One region of the Sphingomonas sp. SORGH_AS_0870 genome, then DNA from elsewhere that is predicted to be linked to it. Evidence: riboswitches for the same ligand, from Rfam matches in the RefSeq annotation. Region 1 holds a riboswitch; the other holds the start of a gene.
What was found. Region 1 has a riboswitch for thiamine pyrophosphate ahead of thiC (phosphomethylpyrimidine synthase ThiC). Riboswitches for the same ligand answer to the same signal wherever they lie in the genome.
Positions count from the first base shown of each region.

Region 1 (7,779 bases):
CGCAAGAAGCGAGAAGCGGCATTGACGAAGACTTGGTTTCATGATTTCTTCATCAAGTCAGGGCGGTCGTTCCAGCGACCGCCCTGACAAACGGCAGGCATCCCCGCCGGTGCTGTGGTCAGCGTCGGGAATCTATGGGGCCGTTAGCTCAAGGTCAACCGCCACGATGCCTGGGCGGTCGTGCGGAGCTATGTAAGATGGCCAATACAGCGCAAATTCAGTGCATCAACAAGACCAGCCGATATAGCACCTATGAGCGCATTTCGCATGTCGGCGGCGCTTTTCCCAGCCGATGGAAACTGACGCAGGAAGAGGCCATTGCGGCGATCGAGTCCGGTCAGTGGCAATTTTACGTATCGGTAGGCGGTCAATCGGCGTGGGTCATCGTCGCCCGCTCAGCCGCAGGCAATAAGTATCTGAAGACGCAAAACGATGGCGAGCAGCCCAACAATTTGTTGAGCCTGCCCGAATGCCCCTAAGCTGAAATTCCCGTGGCCTTCGACTTCGCTCAGGCTGAACGGAGGCTGGGAGTCGGGGCCGCACCGTTGCCAGGTGCGGCCCCTTTTCGTCACTCCGCCGGAAGGTAAACCTCCCCACCCTTCTCGCGGAACTTCTCGCTCATTTCCTGCATCCCCGCCTCGGCATCCTCGGCCGCGACGAAGGTTTCGACCGGCGCGTTCTGCTTGGCGGCGAACTCGCGCACTTCCTGCGTGATCTTCATCGAGCAGAATTTCGGGCCGCACATCGAACAGAAATGCGCGGTCTTGGCGCCCTCCGCCGGGAGCGTCTGGTCGTGGTAGGATTCCGCCGTGTCCGGGTCGAGCGACAGGTTGAACTGGTCGCGCCAGCGGAACTCGAAGCGGGCGCGGCTCAGGGCGTCGTCGCGCATCTTGGCGGCCGGGTGCCCCTTGGCCAGATCGGCGGCATGGGCGGCCAGCTTGTAGGTCACCACCCCGACCTTCACGTCGTCGCGGTCGGGCAGGCCCAGATGCTCCTTGGGCGTGACGTAGCAGAGCATCGCCGTGCCGTACCAGCCGATCATCGCCGCGCCGATGCCGCTGGTGATATGGTCGTAACCCGGCGCGATGTCGGTCGTCAGCGGCCCGAGGGTGTAGAAGGGCGCCTCGCCGCACGCCTCCAGCTGCTTGTCCATATTCTGCTTGATCTTGTGCATCGGCACATGGCCCGGCCCCTCGATCATGACCTGCACGTCCTGTTCCCAGGCGCGCTTGGTCAGCTCGCCCAGCGTATAGAGCTCGGCGAACTGCGCTTCGTCATTGGCGTCGGCGATCGCGCCGGGGCGCAGGCCGTCGCCCAGCGAATAGGCGATGTCATAGGCCTTCATGATCTCGGTGATCTCGTCGAAGCGTTCGTAGAGGAACGACTCCTTGTGATGCGCCAGGCACCATTTCGCCATGATCGAGCCGCCGCGCGACACGATGCCCGTCACGCGCTTGGCGGTCAGCGGGATATAGGGCAGGCGCACGCCCGCATGGATGGTGAAATAGTCGACGCCCTGCTCGGCCTGTTCGATCAGCGTGTCGCGGAAGATTTCCCAGGTCAGCTCCTCGGCGATGCCGCCGACCTTTTCCAGCGCCTGATAGATGGGGACGGTGCCGATCGGCACGGGCGAGTTGCGGATGATCCATTCGCGCGTGTCGTGGATGTTGCGCCCCGTCGACAGGTCCATCACCGTGTCCGCGCCCCAGCGGATCGACCAGACCAGCTTGTCGACCTCGGACGCGACGTTGGAGGCGACCGCCGAATTGCCGATATTGGCGTTGATCTTGACCAGGAAGTTGCGGCCGATCGCCATCGGCTCGGATTCGGGGTGGTTGATGTTGTTGGGGATGATCGCCCGGCCGCGCGCCACTTCGTCGCGGACGAATTCGGGGGTCACGTAATCGGGAATGGCAGCGCCGAAGCTCTCGCCGTCGCGGACATATTCGCGCAGCATCTCGCGGCCCAGATTCTCGCGGGTCGCGACATATTCCATCTCGGGCGTGATGATGCCGCGCCGGGCATAGTGCATCTGGCTGACGTTCATGCCGGGCTTGGCGCGTAGCGGGCGGTTCAGCCCGGTGCGCGGGAATTGCGGCACGCCGCCCGAACGGTCGGGGCCAAGCTGGCCATTGTCCTCGGGGCGGATCTCACGGCCGTCATAGGCCTCGACATCGCCGCGCCCCTCGATCCAGTCGCGGCGGATCTGCGGCAGGCCCGCCATGATGTCGATGCGGGCGTTCGGATCGGTATAGGGGCCGCTGGTGTCATAGACGCGCAAAGGCGGCTCGCCCGAAGACGGGTCGAGATGGATTTCGCGCATCGCGACGCCCAGCGGGCCGACATGAATCTTCTTCGACCCACGAATGGGGCCGGTGGTGACGCCAATTTCAGCCTTTGCGGGAATATCTGCCATAGTCCACTCCATGCGGAGGAAACGGACCATGAGAGACGGGGCCGCTCCCTCCCTACGCCGGTGTCAGCCGGATCAGGTTCAGCGGGTCGGGGGCTCTTGCCCCCCTCTCAAGCGCAGGTCAGCGCTCCCCCGGGGATGGCCCTTGCATAAGCGCAAATCGCGCCAAGCAGAAGGGCTTTCCGCCGAAATGCCCCGCGCGGCCGGGCGGACGTATGAAAAAGCCCCGGTCGGCCAGGGGCTGGCGGCCGACCGGGGCGATCACCCCTTGCGGGACAGAATGCGTCAGCCGCTGGCCGCGCTGGTCCGTACATTGCCGTTCAGGCCGCTCGGGAAGAAGCCGCCGCCGGTCACCGCCGCCTTGTTGAGATAGACGACGTTCAGCACCTGCTGCGGCGTGCGGACAAAGGCGACGGCGTTGGAATCGGCGGGCACGATGTTGGCCGACGTGACGCCGTTGGCGGTGACGGTGATGCCCTGATCGAGGTCGGTCGAGCCGTCCAGGCTGTCACGCGCGTCCGAAATCTGGTTCGCCGCGGTGATCAGCGTTCCGTTGCTCAGCCCCTTGCGATAGATGACCGAGCGGACCAGGCCCGCATGATAGGCCTCGGCTGCGTGGATGCCCGCCGCCGCCTCGACAAAGGTCTTGTTGGAGAGCAGCGTGACCCCGCCCATATAGGCGGTGACGCCGACATCCTCGAAGATATAGGCGGCGAGCAGGAAATTCTCGTCCGAGGCATAGGGGTCGAAGGTTCCGGTCGATCCGATCACCCCGGCCGCGCGCGCCGCCGCCGTGAAGGCGCCATTGGCATCGCCCGACAGGTTGATCGCGGGCTGCGCCACCGCGCTGGAGCCCAGGGCATTGCGCAGGAAGGTGACGTGCGCGATCTCGTCATAGGCGATCTCGCGAGCATATTGCGCCACCAACGGGTCCTGGAACGCGACCTGGCGCGGCTGTCCGCTGGTGCTGGTCGCGACAGAGCCTTGCGTGCCCGTACCCGCCTGAAGCGAGGCGGACAGGCCCGCGCCGAAGGCGGCATAGCTGTAGAATTGCGCTTCCAGATATTCGAGCTGAAGCGCGAAGTTCAGGACATCGGCGTCGGTGACCGAGCCCGCCGTCGCGGTCGGGGTGGGCGTCGGCAGGACGATGACGTCGTTATCGTCGCTGCCGCAGGCGCCCAGCATGGCCAGCCCGCCCACCGCACCGGCCCCGGCGGCCATGCGCATGAAACGGCGACGATCGGACCGGCGCTTGGCCGAAGCCTCTTCGATCACATCGAGAATGAAGCGTTCTTCGCTCATGATGAAAAAATCCTCTCGGAACGAGGAAAAAGGGGGATCAGTTGGCCGCGCTGGCGCGCAGGGTGCCGTTGACGCCGGCGGGGAAGAATCCGCCCAGCGTGGCCGACGCCTTGTTGAGATAGACGATGTTCAGCACCTGCTGCGGCGTGCGGCTGAACGCGATCCCGTTGGAGTCGAGCGGTACGATGTTGGACACCAGCTGTCCGCCGACCGTGGTCGCGGCAATGCCCTGATCCAGGTCGGTGGTCCCGTCCAGGCTGTCGCGCGCGTCCGAGATCTTGCCCGCTGCGGTGATCAGTGCCGGGGTCTGGATCCCCTTGGCATAGAGCGTCGTGCGGACGATCGCGGCGTGATAGGCCTCGACCGCCAGGATGCCGGCGGCGGCCTGGAGGAAGGTCTTGTTGCTGATCAGCGGCGAGGCCCCCTTATAGGCGGTCACGCCGACATCCTCGAAGATATACGCGCCGAGCAGAAAATTCTCGTCCGAGGCGTAAGGATCGAAGGTCGAGTTGGAGTCGATCACGCCCGATGCGCGCGCCGCCGCGGTGAACGCGCCGTTCGCGTCGCCCGAGATGTTGATCGCGGGCTGCGCCACCGCCGAACTGCCCAGCGCGGTGCGCAGGAACGCGACATGTGCGGCTTCGTCGGCCGCGATCTCGCGGGCATATTGCTCGACGATCGGGTCGGTGAACGTCACCTTCTTGCCGCCGGTGACCGCGCCCTGCGTGCCCGTGCCGGTCAACTGGCTGGAGGCGAGGCCGGTGCCGTTGGCGGCAAAGGCATAGAATTGCGCTTCGAGATATTCGAGGTTCAACGCGAAGTTTAGGATATCCGCGTCGGTGATCGTCGACTGGGCCCCCGCCTTGCTGGTCAGGGTAAAGGCCGCGACGCCGGCGGCGGCGGCGCCCATCGCCGTCTTGAAGAACGCGCGTCGTTGATCGCGGCGCTGGGCCCGTGCGTCGAATGCGTCGAGCAGGTGTGCGCTTTCGGTCATCATGCTCCTCCCGGTATGGAACCCTCGCAAGTCTATCTGTCGGCTCTTTGCCAGCAGATAGACTTGCAAGAGGGTCAAGCGGGAAGACTTTTCAGGGTAAAGCCCAACGCCCGACCGAAAAGCGAAACGTTACGTCCGCAGGAAAAGACGCAACTCTTTTCACCTGTCCGGTTATACCGCGATTCGATACGACGAAACGTTCATGGAGCAAGACGAACCGATTGCGCCTCGGCCAGATAGACCGCGAACATGTCATCCGGATCGCTCCATTGCGCGACCGGAGTCCAGCCGCCCGCGCGCAGCAGGATCTTGGCGTCGCGGGGGCCGTATTTGTGGCTGTTCTCGGTGTGGATCGTCTCGCCTGCGGCCATGGCGAAGGGGCGGCCCTCGATGGTGAAGGCGACGTCGCGGGTCGCGGCCAGGTGCATCTCGATCCGCGAGCGATCGTCGTTCCACACCGCGCGGTGGCGGAAATCCTCGACCGGGATGGTGCCGTCCAGCTCGCGGTTGATCCGGTCGAGCAGATTGCGGTTGAACGCCGCCGTCACGCCCTGCGCATCGTCATAGGCGGGGACCAGGATTTCGCTGGACTTGGCGCGGTCCATCCCGATCAGCAGCATTGCCCCCTCGCCCAGCGAACCGCGCATCGCGCGCAGCAGGTCGGTCGCCATGGCGGGCGTCATGTTGCCGATGGTCGAGCCGGGGAAGAAGCCCAGCTTCGGCGCCTCCGCCACCATCGCGGGCAGCGCCAGCGGGTGCATGAAATCCCCCTCCAGCGGATGGATGGGCAGGTCGGGAAAGGCCTGTTGCAGATTACGCGCGGATTCGCGCAGGAAGTCGCCCGAAATGTCGATCGGCACATAGGCCGACGGCTCGACGCAGCGCAGCAGCACCGGCGTCTTGGTCGAGGAGCCCGATCCGAACTCGACCACCGCGCGCCCCTTGCCGACATGCGCGACGAGGTCGGGGCAGATGGTCTTCAGGATCGCGGTCTCGGCGCGGGTGGGATAATATTCGGGCAGATCGGTGATCGCCTCGAACAGCTCGGACCCCTTGCGGTCATAGAACCAGCGGGCGGGGATGGCACGGGGGCGGCGCTCCAGTCCGGCGAGGACATCGGCGCGGAAGGCGGGATCGGTCAGCGACATCTGACCATCCTCGATCTCGGGCTTCAGCATGATTACAGGTCCTTTGCCAGACGGACGCCGGTGAACTGCCAGCGCTGATGGGGGTAGAAGAAATTGCGATAGGAGGCGCGGGCATGGCCGCGCGGCGTCGCGCAGCTTCCGCCGCGCAGGACGAACTGCCCGTTCATGAACTTGCCATTATATTCGCCGACCGCCCCCTCGACGGCGCGAAAGCCGGGATAGGGACGATAGGCGCTGCCGGTCCATTCCCAGACATCGCCGAAAAAGGCGGGGCCATGGGTCGCGGGACGCGGTTCGATCGCGCCGCCCGCCTCCATCTGGTGCCCCCCCGCCGGATCATGCGCGGCGGCGGCGGCTTCCCACTCCATCTCGGTCGGCAGCCGCGCGCCCGCCCAGCTGGCAAAGGCATCCGCCTCGTAGAAGCTGACATGCGTCACCGGGGCGGCGGGATCGACCACGCGGCGGCCGTCCAGCCCGAAACGGGTCCAGCCGCCGTCGCGCTCTTCCCAATAGAGCGGCGCGGCGATCCCCTCTCCCTTCACCCACGCCCAGCCATCCGACAGCCAGAGCCGGGGATCGCGATAGCCGCCATCGGCGATGAACTGCATCCATTCGGCATTGGTGACCGTGCGATCCGCGATGGCATGAGGATGGAGCAGGGCCTCATGGCGCGGCCCTTCGCAGTCGAAGGCGAAGCCCTGTCCGTCATGGCCGATCCGGACCACGCCCGCCTGCCCCTCGATCCAGCCGATCGGGCCGGGCATCGCGACGGGGGCCTTGGGCTCGGGCGGATAGAGCGCGGGCTCCAGCGGGTTTTCGGAGAAAAGGTGCAGGATGTCGGTGACGAACAGCTCCTGATGCTGCTCCTCGTGATGGCATCCCAGCGCGACCAGCTCGCGCGCCGCGTCGGGCAAATCGGGCAGCGCCGCCAGCAGCGCGGCATCGACATGCGCGCGGTACGCCCGCACCTCGTCCAGCGTCGGGCGGGTGATCATCCCGCGACGATGGCGCGCGTGACGCTTTCCTTCCGCCTCGTAATAGCTGTTGAACAGGAAGGGAAAGCGCGGATCGTGCAGCCGATAGTCCGGCACATGGTCGCGCAGCACGAACGTCTCGAAAAACCAGGTCGTGTGCGCCATATGCCACTTCGCGGGCGAGGCGTCGGGCATCGACTGGACGGTGGCGTCGGCGTCGGACAGCGGCTCTGCCAGCGACAGGGTCAGCGCGCGGACGGCGCGATAGCGGGATGCCAGTTCGTCGGCAGGCGTCGGCGCCGTCGCGGACGACGGTACGAGGGTCGGCATTCGGCTGCTCCCCGGATTGCGGGGAACAGCGACCGGCCCGTTACCGTCTCGCCCGCACCCCTCCTGGAACCCAAAGAACGTCCGATGCGCCGTTTTTGTTCACCACCCGTGCCGCGACGAACAGCCAGTCCGACAGGCGGTTGAGATAGGCGAGCGCGGACGGATTGGTCGCCTCATGCTCCGAAAGCGCGACGCCCGCCCGCTCGGCCCGCCGCGTGATCGCGCGCGCCAGATGCAGATGCGCCGCCGCTGGCGTGCCGCCGGGCAGGATGAAGCTGGTCAGCGGCGCCAGTTGCGCGTTCATCGCGTCGATCTCGTCCTCCAGCCGCGCGACCTGTTCGGGCAGGATGCGCAGCGCCCCCTCGACATGGTCGGGCGTGGCGAGATCGGCGCCCAGGTCGAACAGGTCGTTCTGGATTCGCGTCAGCTGCTCGGCCAGCGCGCCCTCCATGCTCAGCAGCGCGACGCCGATCGCACTGTTCGCCTCGTCCACCTCGCCGATCGCGATCAGCCGCGCATCCGCCTTGGACCGGCGTGACCCGTCGACCAGCCCGGTCGTGCCCGCATCGCCGGTGCGGGTGTAGATCTTCGTCAGCTTGACCATCGGATCAGGTCCGC
Region 1 is NZ_JAVIYW010000002.1:4,136,055-4,143,833, forward strand. Features, by position in the region: gene QE363_RS19165 (DUF3892 domain-containing protein) at 198-479, shown strand; gene thiC (phosphomethylpyrimidine synthase ThiC) at 569-2,416, opposite strand; TPP riboswitch at 2,449-2,558, opposite strand; gene QE363_RS19175 (ferritin-like domain-containing protein) at 2,699-3,715, opposite strand; gene QE363_RS19180 (ferritin-like domain-containing protein) at 3,753-4,709, opposite strand; gene egtD (L-histidine N(alpha)-methyltransferase) at 4,910-5,887, opposite strand; gene egtB (ergothioneine biosynthesis protein EgtB) at 5,890-7,161, opposite strand; gene QE363_RS19195 (cob(I)yrinic acid a,c-diamide adenosyltransferase) at 7,202-7,765, opposite strand; gene QE363_RS19200 (twin transmembrane helix small protein) at 7,770-7,779, opposite strand, start outside.

Region 2 (7,779 bases), 1.8 Mb from region 1:
TATGACCGTCCTGCTGGAAATTCATTACCGGGCAGCGCGGCGCATTGACCGGGATATGGGTGAAGTTCGGCCCGCCCAACCGCTTCAGCTGCGTGTCCAGATAGGAGAAGTTGCGGCCGTGCAGCAGCGGATCATCGGAGAAGTCGATGCCGGGCACGACATTCTGCGTACAGAAGGCGACCTGTTCGGTATTGGCGAAGAAATTGTCGACATTGCGGTTGAGCGTCAGCGTCCCGATGATGCGGACAGGGATGTCCTCCTCGGGGATCAGCTTGGTCGAATCGAGATGGTCGAAGGGCAGGCGGTCGGCCGTTTCCTGGTCGAACAGCTGGACGCCCAGATCCCATTGCGGAAAGTCGCCCGCCTCGATCGCCTGCCACAGGTCGCGACGATGGAAGTCGGGATCGGCGCCGTTGATCTTGACCGCCTCGTTCCACAGCACCGATTGCAGGCCCTGGCGCGGCTTCCAGTGGAATTTGACGAAGGTCGACTTGCCCTCGGCATTGACCAGCCGGAAGCTGTGGACGCCAAAGCCCTCCATCGTGCGGAACGAGCGTGGGATCGTCCGGTCGGACATCTGCCACATCACCATATGCCACGCCTCGGGGCTCAGGCTGGCGAAGTCCCAGTAATTGTCATGCGCGGACTGGGCCTGCGGAAAGGCGCGGTCGGGCTCCTGCTTGACGGCATGGACGAGGTCGGGAAACTTGATCGGGTCCTGGATGAAGAAGACCGGGATATTGTTGCCGACAATGTCCCAATTGCCCTGCTTCGTATAGAATTTGACAGCAAAGCCCCGGACGTCGCGCGCCAGGTCCATCGAGCCCTTGTTGCCCGTGACGGTCGAGAAGCGGACGAAGACTTCGGTCTGCTGGCCCACCTCGCTTAGTATGTCGGCGCGGGTATATTCGGCCAGGCTGTCGGTCAGCTCGAAGACGCCGTGCGCGCCATATCCACGGGCATGGACCACCCGCTCGGGAATGCGTTCATGGTCGAAGTGGAAGATCTTCTCGCGCAGGATGAAGTCTTCGAGCAGCGTCGGCCCGCGCTCCCCGGCGCGCAGGCTGTTCTGGTTGTCGGCGACGTGGACGCCCTGCTGCGTGGTCAGCGTCCGGGCCGTGTCGTCGGTGGCCTGATGCGTCTCTCCGCCATGGCCCTGGGGCTCGGCATAATGGGTCGGCATATCCGCCCCGGCGGGAAGGGAGGGCGCTTGGGCGGGCGATACGCCCTTGGCCTTGCCGCTGCCCTGCTTGCTCTTCGAACTGGCCATGATGGTGTCTTTCATCGTTGAGGGAACGTGCCCGTCCAACGCGCGGATCGGCCAATCGCCCTCCAACTAAATGCTTGATATTCATCAAGGTGTTTCCTGCCGCCTTTGGGTAAACCCATGCTAGTGATCGGGATCAGCCCTCCGTTCCCGGCCGTGCGGGGCCTCGGTGAGTTTCGGCGGCGGGAGGGAGAAGGCTTCTGTTCGACGACGCGCCCGTGGTGATGTGCATCCCCGCCCGAAATGAAGAGGCGATGCTGCCCGCGCTGTTCGCCGCGCTTGCCGCGCTGCGCGTCGATGGGGCGAAGCTGGAGGCATGCCTGTATCTGGACGACTGCCGGGATGGCAGTGTCGCGCTGGTCGATCGTCTCGGCCCGACCCTGCCGTTTCGGCTGCATGTCGCCAGGGGCGGGCGCGATGCTGTGCCCAATGCCGGGGCCGCCCGGCGCGCGGCGCTGGCGATGGGGCTGTCCGTCCTGGCGGGGCGCGAGGGCCTGCTCTTCACGACGGATGCCGACAGCACGCCGCAGCGCGACTGGATCGCGGCGGGTCGTCGGGGGCTGAGCCAGGCGGAGGTCGTCGCCGGGCGGATCCAGCGGGTCGATGCCGCATCCGATCCGCAGCAAAGCCGCATCGAGCATTATTACGACCGATTGCACCGATATCGCCGGGCCATCGACCCGGTGCCATGGGAGGCGCGGGACACGCATCACTTCGGCGGTGGCGCCAATATCGCGATACGCGCCTCCGCCTATCGCGCGCTGGGCGGGTTCCTGCCGATCCCGTCGGGAGAGGACGCCCGCCTGCTCGACGATGCCGCGCGCGCCGGGCTGCGCGTCCGTCGGGACGCGGCGATGATCGTGGAGACCTCGTCCCGCCGACAGGGGCGTATCGGCGGCGGGCTTGCCGGCCAGTTGCTGGCGCTGGATCAGGGCGAGCCGCCGCGCATGGCCGATCCGCGCGGTGCGGCCTGGCAATGGCGCGCCCAGGCGGCCGCGCGGCACAGCTTCGCCATGATCGACCGGGTCGACCGGCGCATCGCGCTCGGCGAGCGGCTGGGCCTTTCGGCGGACCATGTCCTGGGCGTCGCGCGCGATTGCCCCAATGCGGAAGCGTTCGCGATGCGGATCGTCCCGGCACCGGCCGTCCATTCCGGCCAGGTGTCGCTGTCGGACGCCGAAGATCTTCTGACCGAACTGGAGAGCCGATGGTGCGAGATCGCGGCATGACCACCATGGCCGACGAACTGCGAAGCGCGATTGCCGCCATGGGCTGGGCCGAGCATCCTCCCAGCGATCCCCGGACGGTCGAGGATTATGTCGTGCTGCTGGCCCGGCTGTATGACATCGGCCGGCGCGATCTCCCGCTCGGGCGGTTGGTCGAGGGTCATGTCGATGCGGTGCAGATCGTGCGCCGTTACGGATCGGCGGCGCAGGTGGAACGGCTGGGCGGGATACTGGCTCAGGGGGCGACATTGGGCGTCTGGAATGCCGGATTGGCGGGCGAGCCCCTGCGGCTGGACGGCGAGCGGTTGACCGGGGGCAAGAGCCATGCCTCGGGCGCCGGGGTGTTGAGCCACGCCGTGGTCACGGCGGACACGGCCGAGGGAGTGCAACTGCTGCTGCTCGATCTGGCGCGGGTCCCGCCGGTGATCGACCGCGACTGGTGGCGGGTGACGGGCATGCAGCGGTCCGAAACGCATCTGGTCCGCTGGCGGGACGGCGTCATCGCGCAGGACGACCGGATCGGCGCGCCGAACCTCTATGCGCGCGAACCCTTTTTCAGCGGCGGGGCGCTGCGGTTCGTGGCGGTCCATGCCGGGGGCGTGGCCGGGCTGTGTGACCTGACCCGCCGCCATCTGGTCGAGGCGGGGCGCGCCGACGATCCGTTCCAGTCGGCCCGGCTCGCGCGGTTGTTCGCGCTGGCGGAGCTGGCCGCGGCCATCGTGCGGCGCACGGCGCGATGCTGGTTCGGGGAGGAGGGCGAAGAGGCGCGGCTGGCGCGGGTCGCCGCTGCGCGCATGGCGGTGGCCGATACGGCCGAGCAGGCGATCGTGATCGCTCGGGAGGCGGTGGGGCTGGCGGGGCAGTTCCTCACCCATCCGCTCTCCGCGATGCTGGCCGATCTGGCGGTCTATCTGCGTCAGCCCATGCCCGACGCGCAACGCCTTCGGGTCGGGCAGGCGGTGGCGCAGGGCTTGCTGGAGCTGTCGCTATGAGGCTGGACCTCAACGGCGTCCGCCGGGCCGTCATCGTCGCGCCGCATCCCGATGACGAGATCATCGGGGCGGCGGGGCTGATCCAGGCGCTGCGGCGGCGGGGGAGCGGGGTTTGGGTCGTCGTGGTCAGCGACGGCGCCGCCTCGCATCCCGACAGCCGGACATGGCCCGCCGCGCGTCTGATCGCCGCGCGCGAGCGGGAAAGCCGCCATGCGCTGCGCCGTCTGGGCGTCCGGAGCGACCGGGTGATGTTCCTCGGGCTGCCCGATGGTGGACTGATGGCGGAGGGCGATCCTTGCCGCGAGCGGCTGCACCGGGCGCTTCGGAAACAGCGGGGCATGGACCTGCTGGTCGGGCCCGCCGCCACGGATGCCCATCCCGATCACCAGGCGGTCGCGACCGCGCTTGGCGGTTTTCGCTTCGGCGGGCGGCGTCTGACCTATCAGGTCTGGCCGCCGCAAAAGCGGCTGGCGGCGCGGAGCCGGACCGTCTCGATCCCCGGCGGCGCGGCGGCGAAGCGCGCGCTGATCCGGGTGCATCGGACCCAGCTGGGCGCGATCACCGACGATCCTCGGGGCTTTACGATCGCACGCCATGAACTGGCGGCCTTTTCCCACCCGGTCGAGCGTTTCCTTGCGGTGAGGCGATGAAGGCGATCGACCTTGGCGGCTTTGCCGAGAAGTTCGCGGCGGACGACGATCCCTGGCGGACCTTCTCCAACCGGGACGAGGCGGTGAAGCGCCGGGCGATCCTGCATGCGCTGGGCCAGGGGCCATGGGGCAGGGTCCTGGAACTGGGCAGCGGCAATGGATCGAACAGCCGCGCCATCGCCCGCCGCGCGCTTCGGCTCGACGCGACCGAGGGGACGGTCGAGGGCACCCGCCTGACGGTGCGGGCGATCGCTGCCTGGCCGCGAGCACGGGCGATAACTTTGGTCTTGCCCGCGCGGTTTCCGCGACGGGACTATGATGCGATCGTCATCGCCGAGCTGCTCTATTATCTTTCGCCCATCGCGATGCGGCATGTCGCGCGTGGCGTCGCCGCGGCCTTGCGCCCCGGCGGGCGGCTGGTCCTCGCGCATCATCGCATCGACTATTATGATTTCGCGCAGCACGCCGCCGACATCCAGGAATGCTTCCTGCGGATGACCGGCATGACCTGGCAGGTCGAAACGATGCGCCGCCGGGCGCGCTGGCATGTCCTCGTCGCGCGGCGGTGCGACGCAGGGCCCCGGACGGGTCTTTCCTCCCGCCATCGATAATCATTTGCTTACGGGCCGTAAGCGCCTAGACGACGCCATCCCCGGGGAACCGCTGATGCGCGGTCGAGAGATGGGCAGCAGCCCATGACCCGCCGAACCTGATCCGGCTGATACCGGCGTAGGGAGGGTGGCGGTTCCTTCGTCGTCCTTCCGTGTGAAGTGGACGAGAGACGATGGCTGTTCTGATTTCGCGCGATCGCAAGACGATCCGATATGGTGCCCTGCTGCTGTCCGCCGCGTGGCTGGCGCTGCCCGGCGCGGCCTCGGCGCAGCGGGCGGCCGACGCGCCTGCCGATATTCGCGTGATCGGCCACCGCGATCCCGAGGGGCTGCTGCCCGATCAGACCGAACCCAAGGCGGTCAGCGAGATTTCCTCGGACTTCATCGTCAAGCAGGCCCCGACGCTGAACGCCTTTCAGCTGGTGAGCCTGCTGCCCGGCGCCAATGTCGCGTCCAGCGATCCCTATGGCCTGTCGACCAGTTCCAGCCTGACGCTGCGCGGTCTGGGGCAGGATGAGATCGGCGTGCTGATGGAGGGCGCGCCGCAGAACGACATCGGCTATTATTACCCCTATCCGTCGCAATTCGCCGATGCAGAGAATGTGCGGGCGATCCGGCTGGCCCAGGGGGCGGTCGATCTCGCCTCGCCGACCGTCGGCGGCGCTGGCGGTCTGTTGTCGCTGTCGCTCGACGATCCCAAGGCGGCGCGCGGAATGCTGGCCGATCTGTCGCTGGGGTCGTACAACATGTACCGGGCCTTTGTCCGGGTCGATACGGGGACGATCGGAAATACCGGGCTGAAGGCGTTCCTGTCCTATTCCAACACCCGTGCGGACAATTGGCGCGGCGCGGGCTATGATCTGCGCCAGCATGTCGATGCCAAGCTGCTGGGCGAATGGGGAAACGGCAACCGTGCCAGCCTCGCCCTGTCGTACAACGACGCCAATTCCTCCAGCTATGCCAGCCCCACCCTGGCCGATTGGCGCGCGCGGGGACGCGGGTTCAATTATGATGCCGAGTATGTGTCGGGGGAAACCCGTTACTGGGAACTGTACCGCGCGCCCTTCCGCAACCTCTATGCCTCGGCCCCCGTGCATCTGGTCCTGGGCGACCGGCTGACGCTGGACGCCACGACCTATCTCCAGTTCGGCTATGGCAATTCGCCCTATGGCACCCAGCTTGCGACCACCGGCAATTTCCTGGGCAACGAAGAACTGGCGCAGCCGATCGCGCTGCCCGGCGCGGTGAATGGGGTCGCGACGGTGCTGGGCAATTATACCGGCGATCAGATGCGGGCCGGCCAGGTCGCCAGCCTGACGCTGCGCGCGGGCATCCACCGGCTGACTGCGGGGCTGTGGTTCGACTATGGCACCGACCGTGTGACCCAGACCTATACCGCCGTCGGCACCGACGGACGCCCGGCCGACCGCTGGGGCTATCGCAGCAAGGCGATCCGCACCGCCGATGGCCGCCTGCTCGCCTATGAGGACCAGCGCACCGTGACCGTAACGAAGAGCGTCTTCGTGGCCGACAGCATCGCGCTGAGCCCCAGGCTGACGGTCGATATCGGCTTCAAGGGCGTCAACCTGCTCCGCAACGGCCGCAATTACCTGCCTGGACCGCAGACCCGCGTGCGCAGCGACAGCTTCGCCGCCCTGCCGCGCGCCGCCGTCCATTATGATCTCGACGATCGCCAGCAGGCCTTTGTCAACGTCACGACCAATTTCCGGACGCCCAACGAATTCACGCTGTACGACAGCTATGATGGCGGCGTGGTCTCGACACGCGGGACGGACGCGTTGAAGAACGAATATTCGGTGTCGCAGGAACTTGGCTATCGCTATATCGGGCCCAGCCTTTCCGCCTCGGTGACCGGCTTCCACTACAAGTTCCGCAACCGCCAGCTGGCGACCGTGGTCGACAATGGCGGGGCGCTGGTCAATTCGACGCTGAACGCGGGCGGACAGACGTCCTATGGCGTCGATGCCGAGATCGATTATCGGCCCGCGAGAGGCGTCAGCGTCTATGTTTCGGGCGAATATCTGCGCGCGCGGGTCGATGACGATCTGCCGGTCGGCGGAGACTATCTGCCGACGCGGGGCAAGCGGGCGGTATCCAGCCCGACGCTCCAGTTCGGCGCCGGTGGCACCTATGACGATGGGCATCTGTTTGGCAGCATCGCGGGCAAATATGTCGGCCGCCAATATGCGACGTTCATGAACGACGAGAGCATCCGGGGATATGCCACGCTCGACCTGGCGATCGGCGTCCATCTGGCCGATTGGCTCGACGGCAAGCGGACCGACCTGCGGGTCAATGCGATCAACGTCACCGATCCGCATGTCCTGGCGGGGGTTCAGTCCGTCACGACCAACGCGCGCGATGTCGTCGGCCGCGGCGGCACGATCATCAAGGGCAATGCGCCGTCCTATTATATCGGCGGCGGATCGGCGGTCGTCGCGACGATTTCGCGCGGGTTCTGAGCATGGCTATCCCGGACGAGGCGGGCGCCGGTCACCGCGTCCATGGCATGGGGCTGGCGATGGAAGCCCCCACCTGGCCCGCGATCACGCCCGAGGAAGCGGCGGCCGTGCTGGCGCATTATCCGCAGGCGGCCCGGATCGAGGCGCTGCGCTGGCACTCGCCGCGTCCCTTTTCCGCCGCGACGCTGATCGACACGACGGAGGGCATGCTGCTCGTCAAGCGGCATGATCGCCGGGTGCGTACGGCCGCCGGACTGGCGGAGGAGCATCGCTTCATCGCGCATCTCGCCGCTGCGGGCGCGCCGGTGCCCGAGATATGGCGCACGGGGGAGGGGGAAAGCGCGGTCGCGCTGGGCGAGGCGACCTATGAGGTCCATCGCCAGGCGCCGGGCGATGATCTGTATCGCGACCGGCTGTCCTGGACGCCGTTCCGGTCGCTCGCGCATGCCCATGCCGCCGGGGTTTCGCTGGCGCGGCTGCACCTCGCGTCGCTCGGCTATGGTGCGCCGCCGCGTGCTGTCCAGCCCCTGGTCGCCAGCTTCGGCATCCT
Region 2 is NZ_JAVIYW010000002.1:2,341,614-2,349,392, forward strand. Features, by position in the region: partial or broken gene QE363_RS11045 (catalase) at 1-1,270, opposite strand, end outside; gene QE363_RS11050 (glycosyltransferase) at 1,492-2,496, shown strand; gene QE363_RS11055 (acyl-CoA dehydrogenase) at 2,475-3,485, shown strand; gene QE363_RS11060 (PIG-L family deacetylase) at 3,482-4,135, shown strand; gene QE363_RS11065 (class I SAM-dependent methyltransferase) at 4,132-4,746, shown strand; TPP riboswitch at 4,779-4,888, shown strand; gene QE363_RS11070 (TonB-dependent receptor domain-containing protein) at 4,920-7,229, shown strand; gene QE363_RS11075 (phosphotransferase) at 7,232-7,779, shown strand, end outside.
Region 2: it holds a riboswitch for thiamine pyrophosphate, as region 1 does, so the genes downstream of both, QE363_RS11070 (TonB-dependent receptor domain-containing protein) here and thiC (phosphomethylpyrimidine synthase ThiC) in region 1, are expected to answer to the same signal.